DNA from 3 places in the Kosakonia sp. Marseille-Q7440 genome. Region 1 is predicted to be linked to each of the others. Evidence: predicted binding sites of a transcription regulator. Region 1 holds the regulator's gene; each other region holds the start of a gene.

Region 1 (4,568 bases):
TTTTTACTCTGGCAGTGAACGCCGCTACGGGTGCATTCCTGGTTAAGTACTGTGCTCAGTTGAAGAGCCGAATCGTTATTCATCATAATTTCACCTAAGCGACGCCGGAGCCAGCACCCAACCGGGTTGCGGTCGGGTGCAACGCGCCAGACGGACGCCCGGACAATTAGTGTTGTTTCAGTTTATCTTTATGCTTCGTGAGCTGCCGCGCCAGTTTATCAATTAAACCGTCAATAGCAGCATACATATCTTGTCCTTCCGCACTGGCATGCAGCTCGCCTCCATTCACATGCAGCGTGGCATCTGAAATGTGCGTCACCTTTTCCACTTTCAACACAACATAAACCTGATTAATCCTGTCGAAATAGTGCTCCAGCTTGGCAAATTTGCTGTTTACAAACTCGCGCAGGGCATCGGTAATCTCAACGTTTTGTCCGGTGATGTTTAGCTGCATAGTGTCTTCCTTATCGGTTGGGTCACACCAGCTGTTTACGCTGGTTAGACGGCGGAATGGATAAAGATTCTCGATACTTCGCAACGGTTCGCCGCGCGACCATGATCCCCTGATCGGAGAGCAGCGTCGTCAGCTTACTGTCGCTCAGCGGTTTTGCAGGGTTTTCCGCGGCGATCAACTTCTTCACCAGTGCGCGAATGGCCGTGGAGGAGGCTTCGCCGCCGCCTTCGGTATTCACGTGGCTGGAGAAGAAATACTTCAGTTCAAAAATGCCGCGAGGACTGTGCAGGTACTTCTGGGTGGTCACACGAGAGATGGTCGACTCGTGCATCTCGACGGCCTGGGCGATATCCGCCAGCACCATCGGTTTCATAAACTCTTCGCCCTGCTCAAAGAACGCCTGCTGCTGCTCGACGATGCAGCGGCTGACGCGCAGCAGCGTGTCATTGCGGCTCTCCAGGCTTTTGATCAACCACTTCGCTTCCTGCAAATTACTGCGAATGAACTGCGTATCGGCGTCATTACGCCCGCCGCTGCCCATCGCTGCATACTGCTGGTTGATCTTAAGACGCGGAATGCTGTCGGCGTTAAGCTCCACCGTCCAGCGCCCGTTGTGCTTGCGCACCAGCACATCGGGGATCACATACTCTGGCTCGCTGGTCTGGATCGACTGACCGGGGCGCGGATCGAGGGACTGGATCAGAGTGACAGCCTCTTTCAGCACATCCTCTTTCAGGCGCGTCACGCGCATCAACGAGCGAAAGTCGTGATTGGCCAGCAGATCGAGATGATCGCAGATAATCAGTCGGGCCTCTTCACACCATGGCGTCGCTTTCGCGAACTGGGAGAGCTGAACCAGCAGGCAGTCGCGCAGATCGCGCGCCGCTACGCCAACGGGATCGAAACGCTGAACGCGCTTTAGCACCGCTTCGACTTCATCCATGCCGATCTCGTCATTTCCCATGCTCTCGAGGATCTCCTCCAGCGTCACGGTGAGATAACCGGTTTCGTCCACGGCATCAACGATCGACGTCGCAATGGCGCGATCCGTATCGGAGAAGGGCGTCAACTCAACCTGCCACATCAGGTAATCCTGCAGCGACTGGGTGGTTTCGCCCTGGTAGATCGGCAGTTCATCATCAATGTAATCGTTACTGCTGCCTGATGGGGTGCCCGCGGTGTAGATCTCATCCCAGCTGGCATCGAGCGGCAGTTCGTCGGGCATCTCTTTCTGTTCAAGCGCATCTGCGGTGTCCAGGCCATCTTTTTCCTGAACCTGTTCGCTATCCACTTCTTCGTGAAGATCGGTTTGTTCCAGCAGTGGATTGCTCTCCAGCGCCTGCTGAAGTTCCTGCTGAAGTTCCAACGTGGACAACTGCAAAAGGCGAATGGCCTGTTGCAGTTGCGGCGTCATGGCTAGCTGTTGGCTAAGCCGTAGTTGCAAACCTTGCTTCATATTCAGAGCAGCACTCTCCGACAAAAAATGTCAATAAACCTTACCCTATCAGAGTCTGAAGTCTTCCCCAAGATATACGCGCTTAACATGTTCGTCTTCAAGGATTTGCTGCGGCGTGCCGTGGGCGATGAGATGTCCCTGGCTGACAATATAGGCGCGCTCACACACGGCCAGCGTTTCGCGCACATTGTGGTCGGTAATCAGCACCCCAAGCCCGCTGTCGCGCAGATGCTCGATAATGCGTTTGATGTCGATAACCGAGATCGGGTCAACGCCCGCAAAGGGTTCATCGAGCAGGATAAATTTCGGGTTTGCCGCCAGCGCGCGGGCAATCTCGACGCGGCGACGTTCACCGCCGGAGAGCGCCTGGCCCATGCTGTCGCGCAGGTGATCGATGTGGAACTCTTCCATCAGCTCATTGGCGCGATCTTCTCGCTGTTCCGCGGTGAGATCGTCACGAATTTGCAGCACTGCCATCAGGTTGTCGTAAACGCTGAGGCGGCGGAAGATGGAGGCTTCCTGCGGTAAATAGCCGATGCCGCGGCGCGCGCGCGCATGCAGCGGCAGCAGGCTGATATCTTCATCATCAATAATGATGTTGCCGGCATCGCGCGCAACAATCCCGACCACCATATAGAAGGTGGTGGTTTTCCCTGCGCCGTTAGGGCCAAGCAAGCCGACGATTTCACCGGAATTAACGGTCAGACTGACGTCTTCGACCACGCGACGGCCTTTGTAAGCCTTGGCGAGATTCTTTGCAGTTAATGTTGCCATAACGGATTAATTACTCTTCTTTTGCGCCGGGGCCGGGGCGGATTTATTGCTCTTGTCCTGCAACTGCGACGGTACCAGCACGGTAGTTACGCGCTTGCCTTTGTCGCTGAACGCTTGCATCTTCTGCTCTTTCACCAGGTAGGTGATTTTGTCGCCAGCAATATTGCTGTCTAACTGCTCGAGATAGGCGTTACCGGTCAGGATGACGAAATCTTTTTCCAGTTCGTAGTGCATCTGCGAAGCGTGGCCTTTCACCGGCTTGCCGTTGTCCTGCATCTGGTAGAAGGTGGCCGGATTACCGTAACCGTCGATAATCTCTCTGCCCTGCTGGCCGCCCGGACGGGTGACCACCACCTTATCGGCGTTGATCTTAATGGTCCCCTGCGTCACGACGACATTGCCGGTGAAGGTGACAACATTCCCCTGCATATCCAGCGACTGCTGATCGGAGTCGATGTGGATCGGCTGTTCGGTATCCCCGGTCACAGCGAGCGCCGGAAGCGCGGCAGCGAAGAGCGTACCCGCCAGGAGAAGATTAAGGCTGCGTTTGTTTGTTTTGAATTTCATAGGAGCTTCTAACCTTTTCAATCAGCTCGGCGTTTTTGCTGCGTAAATTGCCGCGCATTTTCAGGCCGGTGGAATTAAATGTTGTTCCGTATAACGTAACCTGATCGTCTGAGAAAACATCCTGGGTGACCAGGTTGATCCGGGCGTTATCCGTGGTGATTTTGCGTAATTGTGCGTCCGCAGTCAGTGCGTTAACTTCGACATGTCCATAGAGGTAAAGCATTTTGTCGTCGGTGAGCTTTGCTTTATCCGACTTGATAGACCAGGTCGGTACTTTGTTCTCATCGAAGGTGGTTAACACCGGTTTGGCAAACCAGCTAATACTATCGGCAGAGTAGTACTCCACATTCTGCGCGATCAGGCGATAGTTCAGCGCGCCTTCCGGGCTGTAAACGACAGTATCCGTATGTTGGCTTTTATAAGTCGGATCTGAACTGTTTGCGGCGCTCTGTTCCGGCGCATCCTGAGTGGTGAAGTTAATACCAATCAGAACCAGTGCGACCAGCGCCAGCAGAATAATGACCCAACGTCTGGTTTTACTCATATTGATTGCCCTTTGGCTTCATCCAGCTTGCCCTGTGCCAGCAGCAGTAAGTCACACACTTCACGCACCGCACCGCGACCGCCGTTAATCCGCGTTACGTAATCGGCGCGCGCGCTGAGCAGCGGGTGTGCATCGGCAACGGCAACGCTCAGGCCAATCTCCGCCATTACCGGCCAGTCGATCAAATCGTCGCCGATATAGGCAACCTGATCGGCGGTCAAATCGAGGCGGGCAAGTAGCTCCCGGTAGGCGATCATTTTGTCGGATTGCCCCTGGTAGAGATGTGTGATGCCCAGCGTTTCACAGCGATCTTCTACCAGTTTAGCGTTACGCCCGGTAATGATCGCCATCTCAATACCGGAGGTGAGGGCGCTGCGAATGCCGTAACCGTCACGGACATTGAACGCTTTTAGCTCTTCGCCATTATTGCCCATATAGATGAGCCCATCGGACAGCACGCCATCCACATCGAGGATCAGCAGGCGAATCTTCGCGGCTTTCTCCATGACTTGCGTGCTTACCGGCCCATAGCAGGTGGCAAGCGACGCGCCAGCATTACTCATTCTTATGTCCTTCTTTACACCACGCCCGCGCGCAGTAAGTCATGCATATGTAACACACCCAGTAACTGCTCACCATCGGCAACCAGTACGCAGGTAATGTGACGGGATTGCATCAGGTTCAGGGCATCGACCGCCAGCGTATTGGGACGTACGCGCACGCCGCCTGGCGTCATCACATCGGCGATGCCGAGGCTGCGCACATCGGCACCC
Region 2 (4,568 bases), on a different contig from region 1:
AGCATCGTTGTCGAGGTGTCGCCCTGCACTGTCAGCAGCAGGCGCGGCTTAACGCGCTTGATCGCCTCTTCAATCTGATCCGGGGTAAAGACTTCGCCCCACGGCACCTCAATGGTATGCACCTCGGCGCGGCAGCGGCGGGCGATTTCACAGAGCAGGTGACCGAAGCGGCCGAACACCGGCACCAGCACGCGGTCACCGGGGCGAATGGCGGAGACGAGGATCGCCTCAATACCGGCGCGCGAGGTGCCATCCACCAGCATCGTCCAGCGGTTTTCGGTGCGAAAGACGCCGCGATAGAGCGCCATCACCTCATTCATGTAGCCGGTCATCACCGGATCGTACTGGCCGATAAGCTGGCTCGCCATCGCGCGCAGCACGCGCGGATCGGCATTGATCGGCCCTGGCCCCATCAGCAGGCGTTGAGGCGGGTTGATTTGTGAACTGTGGGAGAGATCAAACATTGGCACGTCCTTCATCCGGTCAATGAAACAAAAGGTTCTTATCTGTTATTTCTGCAACTAATGTGCCATAGACGGAGGGGGCGGGACTGCGTGCTAATCCACAAAATCGGGGGCACAGCGTGCCCCGTGAGGTGTCATCAGCGTGGTGCGAAAGCACCAAAAAAGTGCATCAGCGCGGTTCGAGTTCGTCGAGATCTTGATAGAGCGCAGCGATAGTGTGAATGCGCTGGCGCCCTTCGCTAAGCGTGGTGTGCAGCAGCGCGTTGGCGAGGAGATTCACCAGGCTCATGGCGCTGCTGTAGCTGTCGAAGGCCGAGACGCTCTCCAGCGGCAGGCCGATATGCCAGCGGCTAACGGCTTTCAGCCCGCTGGCCTGCGCTTCACTCAGCACCAGCACCGGCACGCCGCGGCTTTGCAGCGTCTCCAGCAGCGGGCGCACGCCGCGCGGACGGCGGCGAAACGCCACCATCACCACCATATCCTCCTCAGTGAGATCGACAATCTCCTCCGCCAGCGTCTGCCCCGGCTGCGGCATCACCGCCACCTGCCCGCGGCTTTGCAATAACTGCTGGCGCAGATGCAGCGCCACCGGCGCGCTGTTGCGAAAGCCGATAATCACCACCCGCCGGGCGGCGCTCAGGGCCGCAATAACGGCGGCAAACTGTTCCGCATCGAGGCTGTTGATCCACTGGGTCAGGTTTGCCATCTCCTGCTTATAGTGGCGCGCCAGCAGCGTGTTGCCCTGCACCGCCTCGCGGCTTTCCGCCAGCGGCATCCCGCTCTGGCGCAGGGTGCGCAACTCATCGCGCATCGCTTTGAAGTTGTCGTAACCGAGCCGGCGAAACAGGCGGCTGACGGTCGCTTTCGACACGCCGCTTAAGCGGGCAAGCTCCGCGCTGTTGTAGCTCACCAGGTCGTCGAAGTGGTCGAGAATAAAGGCGGCCACCCGCTGCTCCTGCGGCGAGAGGTGGTCGTAACACGCGCGCAAGCGCATATCGAGCTGCTGCATAACGCCTCCTGCAACTTTTGTTTCAGCTAAAGCTGACACAGTGAAACGTATCGCGTCAATCTGGAACAGCTCTTGCTTAGCACTCTGCTATACCCGCAAAAAAGGAAGCGTGACGATGCAGAGTAATATGGCCCCCTCCGGTATGGCGGTAACGCCCCACCACCTTGCCAGCGAGTCGGCGCTCTCGGTGCTGCGCCACGGCGGTGACGCCATTGAAGCGATGGTCGCGGCGGCGGCCACCATTGCGGTGGTCTATCCGCATATGAACGGCATTGGCGGCGACGGCTTCTGGCTGATCGTGCCGCCGAACGGCGAACCGCTGGCGATCGATGCCAGCGGCGCGGCGGGCCAGCACGCGACCACCGCCTTTTATGACGGGCATGCGCATATTCCCCATCGCGGTCCGCTGGCGGCGTTAACCGTGCCCGGCACATTGAGCGGCTGGGAGGAGGCGCTGGCATTCTCCACCTCACTCGGCGGCGGGCAGCTTCCGCTTTCGCGCCTGCTGGCAGATGCCATTCGCTATGCCGCCGACGGTATTCCCGTTACCCAGTCGCAGGCCAGCGCCACCCAGGCGAAGTACGCTGAACTGGTCGATGTCCCCGGTTTTGCCGACACCTTTTTACCTGATGGCAACGCGCCTTTGGCGGGGAGCCGCTTTTGCCAGCCGAAACTGGCGCGCACCCTGACCCGGCTTGCCACCGAGGGGTTAGACAGTTTTTATCGCGGCCCGCTGGCAACCATTATCGCCGCTGAAATGGCGGCCTTAGGCCTGCCGGTGACCGCGCAGGATCTCGCCGCTCATCGCGCCCAGCGCCGCGTGCCGCTGCGCCTCGCGCACAGCCAGGGCGAGGTGTTCAACATGACGCCGCCCACTCAGGGGCTGGTGTCGCTGGCGATCCTCGGCATTACCGACCACCTGGCGATGGAACAGGCCAGCGAAGTGCAGACCATCCACCGAATTGTCGAAGCGACCAAAAAAGCCTTTGGCCTGCGCGACCGCTATATCACCGATCCGCGCCACGTCACGCTGCCAGTGCAGAGCCTGCTGGAGCAGGCACCGCTGGAACAGCTCGCTGCCAGCATTGATGAGCAGCGCGCTGCCCCCTGGGGGCCAGGCAAAGGACCGGGCGATACGGTGTGGATGGGCGTGGTGGATAAAAACGGGCTGGCGGTGTCGTTTATCCAGAGCATCTATCACGAGTTTGGCAGCGGCGTAGTGCTGCCGGAGAGCGGCGTGCTGCTGCAAAACCGCGGCGCGGCCTTCAGCCTCGACCCGCAACACCTGCTGGCGCTGATGCCAGGCAAACAGCCATTCCACACCTTAAACCCGGCGGCGGCGCGGCTTAACGATGGCCGCACCATGGTCTACGGCACAATGGGCGGCGACGGGCAGCCGCAGACCCAGGCGGCGATCTTTACCCGCCATGTGTTGCAGGGAATGGGATTGCAGGAGGCGGTCTGCGCCCCGCGCTGGCTGCTCGGGCGCACCTGGGGGCAGACCTCCGACAGCCTGAAGCTGGAGAACCGTTTTAGCGAAGAGACGGCGCAGGCACTGCGCGCTATGGGGCATGAGGTGGAGTGGCTGCCCGGCTTAAGCGAAGCGACCGGCCATGCCGGTGCGATTGTGCGCCATGCCAACGGCATGCTGGAGGGGGCATTTGATCCGCGCAGCAACGGCAGCGCGGCGGGTTTCTAAGGAGCGATGATGAACAACGACGCAACAGACTGGCCGGCGTGGATCCGGCTGATGGAGCAGATACTTGAGATGCCGCTTGATGACGCGCGCCGCGCGGAGCTTGAGGTGCAGCTGGCGCGCATCGCGGCGATGGCGCAGCCGTTAATGCAGTTTCCCCTGCCCCCTCGTCAGGAAGGGGCGGGAGAGTACCGCTTATGAATCTGTCGATTGAGGATATTCAGCGCGGGCTGCGCGAGAAGTGGTTCAGCGCGCACGAACTGGCGCAGCAGACGTTATCGCGCATCGATCAGCTTAACCTCGGCATTAATGCCTTTACTGAAGTCACCGCCCCGCGCCTGCTTGCCGAGGCGGCGCAGATTGATCGCCGGATCGCGCAGGGCGAGACGCTGCCGCCGCTGGCGGGCGTGCCGTTTGCGGTGAAAAACCTGTTTGATATTGCGGGCGTGACGACGCTGGCTGGTGCGGAGCTGTTCAGCCACGATCCGCCCGCCGCGCAGGATGCCTTTGCTCTGCGCCAGCTCCATCGCGCCGGCGCGCTGCTGGCCGGGGCACTCAATATGGACGCTTATGCCTATGGCTTCACCACCGAGAACAGCCATTACGGCGCGACGCGCAACCCGCGCGATCGCACGCGCGTAGCGGGCGGCTCCTCCGGCGGTTCAGCGGCGGCGGTCGCGGCGGGGATGGTCAATTTCGCCCTCGGCACCGACACCAACGGCTCGATCCGCGTGCCTGCTTCTCTCTGCGGTGTGAATGGCCTGAAACCGACCTTCGGACGTTTGTCGCGCAGCGGCAGCCACCCCTTTGTGCCGAGCCTCGATCATATCGGCCCGCTGGCGCGCACCGTCGACGATCTGACGCGGGTGTATGACGCCATGCAGGGGCACGATCCGGACGATCGCGCCCAGGCGGATCGCCCGACCGAGGCGGCGCTTACGCAGCTTACTCATGACGATCCGCTGCGCTGTGCGGTGCTGGAGGGGTTCTTCACCACCTGGTGCGATAACGATGCCCGCGATGCCTTAAACCAGGTGGCACGCTCGCTGGCAGCGGATCGCGCGATGACGCTGCCGCAGGCGGAGCTGGCGCGTTCGGCGGCGTTTGTGCTGACCGCTGCCGAAGGGGGAAATGCGTACCTGCCCGCCCTGCGCACAGCGGCGGATAAGTTTGAGCCGAACTCGCGCGAGCGCCTGCTGGCAGGTGCGATGACGCCGTCGGCGTGGTATACGCAGGCGCAGCGCTTCCGGGCCTGGTTTCGTGATGAGACGCTGGCGCTGTTTAAGGATGTCGATCTGCTGCTCGCTCCCGCTACGCCGTGCAGCGCCACGCAGATTGGGGACGCGACAATGCGTATCAACGGCTGTGACCTGCCGGTCAAAGCGAGCATGGGGATGCT
Region 3 (4,568 bases), on a different contig from region 1:
CCTTATCTTCAATGCACCTGCAGGCGCAGCGCCTGCCAGATGTGTGGCTAAACCTTCGTAACCTGAACAAGTGTGGCACATATACCCGATATATTCCTGTAAACACCCATTCATTCAGATTATTGCACCCATCGGACCACTCCATTTTCCAGGTTATACTCAGGCAATATATGCTACGTCAGCCGCTATTTATTTGAGGAATTGTATGAGTCAGGCGCTATCTAATCTGCTGGCATTATTGAATCTGGAAAAAATTGAAGAGGGGCTGTTCCGTGGGCAGAGCGAAGATTTAGGTCTGCGCCAGGTCTTTGGCGGCCAGGTGGTCGGGCAGGCGCTCTATGCGGCGAAAGAGACCGTTCCGGCAGACCGCCTGGTGCACTCCTTCCACAGCTACTTTTTACGCCCTGGCGATAGCCAGAAACCAATTGTTTATGATGTGGAAGTGCTGCGCGACGGCAACAGCTTCAGCGCCCGCCGCGTGGCCGCGGTGCAGAACGGCAAGCCGATTTTCTATATGACCGCCTCCTTCCAGGCCCCCGAGACGGGCTACGAGCATCAAAAAACGATGCCCGCCGCGCCCGCGCCGGATTCGCTCAAATCGGAAACGGAGATCGCCCGCGATCTTTCGCACCTGCTGCCGCCCGGCGTGAAGGAGAAGTTCCTCAGCGACAAGCCGCTGGAGATCCGCCCGGTCGAGTTCCATAACCCGCTGAAGGGCCATGTGGCCGATCCGGTGCGTCAGGTATGGATCCGCGCCAACGGCGTGCTGGATGAAGATTTCCGCATCCACCAATATCTGCTTGGCTACGCCTCGGACTTTAACTTCCTGCCGGTGGCGTTGCAGCCGCACGGCGTTGGTTTCCTTGAGCGCGGCATGCAGGTGGCGACTATCGACCACTCAATGTGGTTCCACCGCCCGTTCAATATGAACGACTGGCTGCTCTACAGCGTGGAGAGCACCTCCGCCTCCAGCGCGCGCGGCTTTGTGCGCGGCGAATTCTATACCCAGGATGGCGTGCTGGTGGCCTCCAGCGTGCAGGAAGGGGTGATGCGTAACCGCAACTAAGCCGGTTGCGTTATCGCCAAAAGAAAAGCCTCCGCACGCGGAGGCTTTTTTATGCTCAGGAGATACTCAACTTATCAGGCGTTGTAGGCGTTTTCGCCGTGGCTGTTGACGTCCAGCCCTTCGCGCTCTTGCTCTTCCGGTACGCGCAGGCCAACCGTCATATCCGCCAGTTTGTAGCCGATAAAGGCGACCACCGCAGACCAGACGATAGTGATGCCAACGCTCTCCAGCTGCACCAGCACCTGGTGGCCCATGGTGACGCCGGAGGCGAAGCCTACGCCACCGAGGGAGGTAGAGGCGAAGATGCCCGTCAGGATACAGCCGATGATGCCGCACACGCCGTGAACGCCGAAGACATCGCACGGATCATCGACGCGCAGCATACGTTTCAGCGCCGTCACGCCCCACAGACCAGCGAGACCGCACACCAGACCAACAATCAGCGCGCCGCCGACACCGACATAACCACACGCCGGGGTGATACCAACCAGGCCAGCAATCGCACCGGAGCAGGCACCGAGCAGCGAAGGCTTACCACGCATTGCCCACTCACCAAAGACCCAGGAGAGGATCGCGGCAGCAGTGGCGACCACGGTGTTAACAAAGGCCAGCGCGGCGATTTCGTTGGCGCTGCTCGCCGAACCGGCGTTGAAGCCAAACCAGCCAACATAGAGGATCGCAGTACCGATAAAGACCATCGGCAGGTTGTGCGGTTTAAACGCCTCTTTGCCGAAGCCGACGCGTTTGCCAATCAGGTACGCACCCACCAGGCCTGCAATCGCGGCGTTAATGTGCACCACCGTACCGCCCGCAAAGTCGAGCGCGCCGTGGGTTGCCAGCAGACCGCCGCCCCATACCATGTGCGCAATCGGCACATAGGAGAGTGTCATCCACACCACCACAAAGATCAGCACCGCAGAGAAGCGAATACGCTCGGCGAGCGCGCCGACGATAAGCCCCACGGTGATGCAGGCGAAGGAGCCCTGGAAGGCGACATGGATGTATTGATAGATGCTGCCCATCACGTCGGTAAGGGCGATATTTTTCAGCATCACCCAGTTGAAGCTGCCGAAGAAGCTGTTGCCTTCACTGAAGGCGAGTGAGTAGCCATAAACCACCCAGAGAATGCAGACCAGCGCGAAGGTGACCGCCACCTGGGTCAGCATCGAGAGCACGTTTTTGCCACGGATCAGGCCGCCGTAAAAGAGCGCGATGCCCGGAATGGACATAAACAGCACCAGCGCGGTGCAAATCATCATAAAACCGTTATCGGCTTTATCCGCAACGGCCGGCGCGGCAAGCGCCAGGCCCGGCAGCAAAGCCAGCGAGGCAAGGGTAGCTTTTACTGTTTTCATTCTCATTTTTCCGATCCCTATCACTGTGTGTCAGCTATTACAGCGCCGCTTCGTCGGCTTCGCCGGTACGAATACGGATCACGCGTTCGAGTTCGGCAACGAAAATTTTGCCGTCGCCAATTTTTCCGGTGTAGGCCGCTTTGCTGATGATATCGATCACCTCATCAAGCTGGTCGTCGGCGATCGCCACGTCGATTTTTACTTTTGGCAGGAAGTTGACGCTGTATTCCGCACCGCGGTAAAGCTCGGCATGCCCCTTCTGACGGCCAAACCCTTTTACTTCCGTCACGGTCAGCCCCTGAATACCAATCGAAGAGAGCGCTTCACGCACATCTTCAAGTTTGAATGGCTTAATCACCACGGTTACCAGCTTCATAGATTCCCCTCACTCGACATTCGCAAATGGACGCAGCCAACATGAGGAAGGTATTGCAAGGGGTGTGCCAGAAATGTGAAGGCGCGCGTTTTCGCGCAATAAAGAGACAAAACCAGATGCGGTGATGGGCGGCGCAAGCGCGTAGATGAAGCACAAGCGGCGGAAAAAAGAAAAACGCACCATGACGGTGCATGGTGCGTTGCATTTTTGCACCACCAGGCGCAGTTGCGCGCAGGGTGCTTAATTTTGGTGCATCAGGCGCTGAGTGACTCTTCCCGCGTGCTCGCCGCCAGCTCTTCACCGACTAATTGCAACTGGTACATCTGGTAGTAGCGCCCTTTCGCCGCCAGCAGCTGCTGGTGGGTACCGCGCTCAACCGCCTGCCCGCGGTGCAGCACCAGAATGGTTTCTGCCTCGACAATGGTCGATAAGCGGTGGGCAATCACCACCAGCGTGGTCTTCTCGCGGATCGCCGCCAGCGCCTGCTGGATCGCCTGCTCGGTGCCGGAGTCAATATTCGCCGTCGCTTCATCAAGGATCAGGATCTGCGGGGCATCAACCAGCACGCGCGCCAGCGCCAGCAGCTGTTTCTGCCCGACGGAGAGATTATTCCCCTGCTCGCCGAGGCGGGTGTAGATCCCTTCACTCATGGTGCGCGCCAGATCGGCGAGCTGGACAATCTCAAGCGCTTTCCACACGCGCGCTTCGCTGATATCCCGCCCAAGGGTGACGTTGGCGAAGAAGCTGTCGGCCAGCACCACCGGATCCTGCTGCACCATCGCGACGCCTTTGCGCAGCGCGCTGTGTCCGAGGGTGGCAAGCGGGCGACCGTCGAGGCGGATCTCCCCCTGGGTTAACGGGTAGTAGCCCATCAGCAGGCTGGCGAGGGTACTTTTACCGCTGCCGGTATGGCCGACCAGCGCGACAAAGCTGCGCGGCTCAACATGCAGGGAGATATCCTGCAACACCAGCTGATCTTCGCGGTAGGCGAAGGAGAGGTTTTCAATATCGATCGCCCCGCTGTGCAGCGGCGTCTCGTCATCGCCGTAATTCTGGCGCGGTCGATCCATCAGTTCGAAGACGCGCTCACCGGCGACCACCGCCTGTTGCAGCATCGACTGCTGGGTCGTCAGCTCAATCAGCGGCTCGTTAAGGCGGCCAAGGTAGCTGATAAAGGCGTAAAGCACCCCAACCTCCACCGTGCCGACGGTTGAGAAACCAAATAGCATCAGCAGGCCGCAGAGCACCAGCGCGGAAAAGAGGCTCAGCAGTGGGCGCAGCAGGAAGCCATCGAGGCGCAGGGTTTGCATCCGAGCGAAGTAGTGCGAGCGGCTCGCTTCGCTCATGCGCTCGCCGAAGCGCGCCTGCTGGCGAAACTGCTGGATCACGCTCATGCCGTTGATGATTTCGTTAAAGCCATCGTTGATGTCGGCAAGGTAGGCGCGCATGCGCCGCACAATCGGCGTGCTGAAACGCTGATAGATCAGCATCACGATAATCACCGCCGGGAAGATGCCCATCGCTACCAGCGCCATGCGCCAGTCGAGGCTGAACATCGCCACCAGCATCGCACCAATCAGCGCCGCGCTGCGCAACACGGTGGCGACCACCGTTACATAGAGATCGCGGATCACTTCGGTGTCGTTGGTCACGCGCGAGATAATCTGCCCTACCGGCTGGGTGTCGAAGGCGCTGAGCGGCTGGCGCAGCGCGGCATCCATCACATCGGTACGCAGCTGTTGCACCACGCCGACCGCCGCCTGGTTAAAGA

Evidence for each region. Region 1 encodes sigma-54, which starts transcription at its own class of promoters, with help from an activator protein. Its sites were predicted from a motif close to GTTGGCACANNTTTCGCTNT; they were not measured.
Region 2: a site for sigma-54 is predicted at 1,533-1,552, ahead of ACWPW2_RS03315 (gamma-glutamyltransferase family protein). Genes of this name have one in related genera too.
Region 3: a site for sigma-54 is predicted at 2,850-2,869, ahead of glnK (P-II family nitrogen regulator). Genes of this name have one in related genera too.

Annotation. Positions count from the first base shown of each region.
Region 1 covers NZ_CBCPLT010000002.1:653,835-658,402, forward strand. The annotation lists gene ptsN (PTS IIA-like nitrogen regulatory protein PtsN) at 1-86, opposite strand, end outside; gene hpf (ribosome hibernation promoting factor) at 167-454, opposite strand; gene rpoN (RNA polymerase factor sigma-54) at 477-1,910, opposite strand; gene lptB (LPS export ABC transporter ATP-binding protein) at 1,959-2,684, opposite strand; gene lptA (lipopolysaccharide ABC transporter substrate-binding protein LptA) at 2,691-3,251, opposite strand; gene lptC (LPS export ABC transporter periplasmic protein LptC) at 3,220-3,795, opposite strand; gene kdsC (3-deoxy-manno-octulosonate-8-phosphatase KdsC) at 3,792-4,358, opposite strand; gene kdsD (arabinose-5-phosphate isomerase KdsD) at 4,373-4,568, opposite strand, start outside.
Region 2 covers NZ_CBCPLT010000001.1:742,202-746,769, reverse strand. The annotation lists gene ACWPW2_RS03325 (pyridoxal-phosphate-dependent aminotransferase family protein) at 1-464, opposite strand, end outside; gene ACWPW2_RS03320 (MurR/RpiR family transcriptional regulator) at 634-1,473, opposite strand; gene ACWPW2_RS03315 (gamma-glutamyltransferase family protein) at 1,589-3,172, shown strand; gene hpxX (oxalurate catabolism protein HpxX) at 3,179-3,370, shown strand; gene ACWPW2_RS03305 (AtzE family amidohydrolase) at 3,367-4,568, shown strand, end outside.
Region 3 covers NZ_CBCPLT010000001.1:940,562-945,129, reverse strand. The annotation lists gene tesB (acyl-CoA thioesterase II) at 206-1,066, shown strand; gene amtB (ammonium transporter AmtB) at 1,141-2,427, opposite strand; gene glnK (P-II family nitrogen regulator) at 2,459-2,797, opposite strand; gene ACWPW2_RS04195 (SmdB family multidrug efflux ABC transporter permease/ATP-binding protein) at 3,052-4,568, opposite strand, start outside.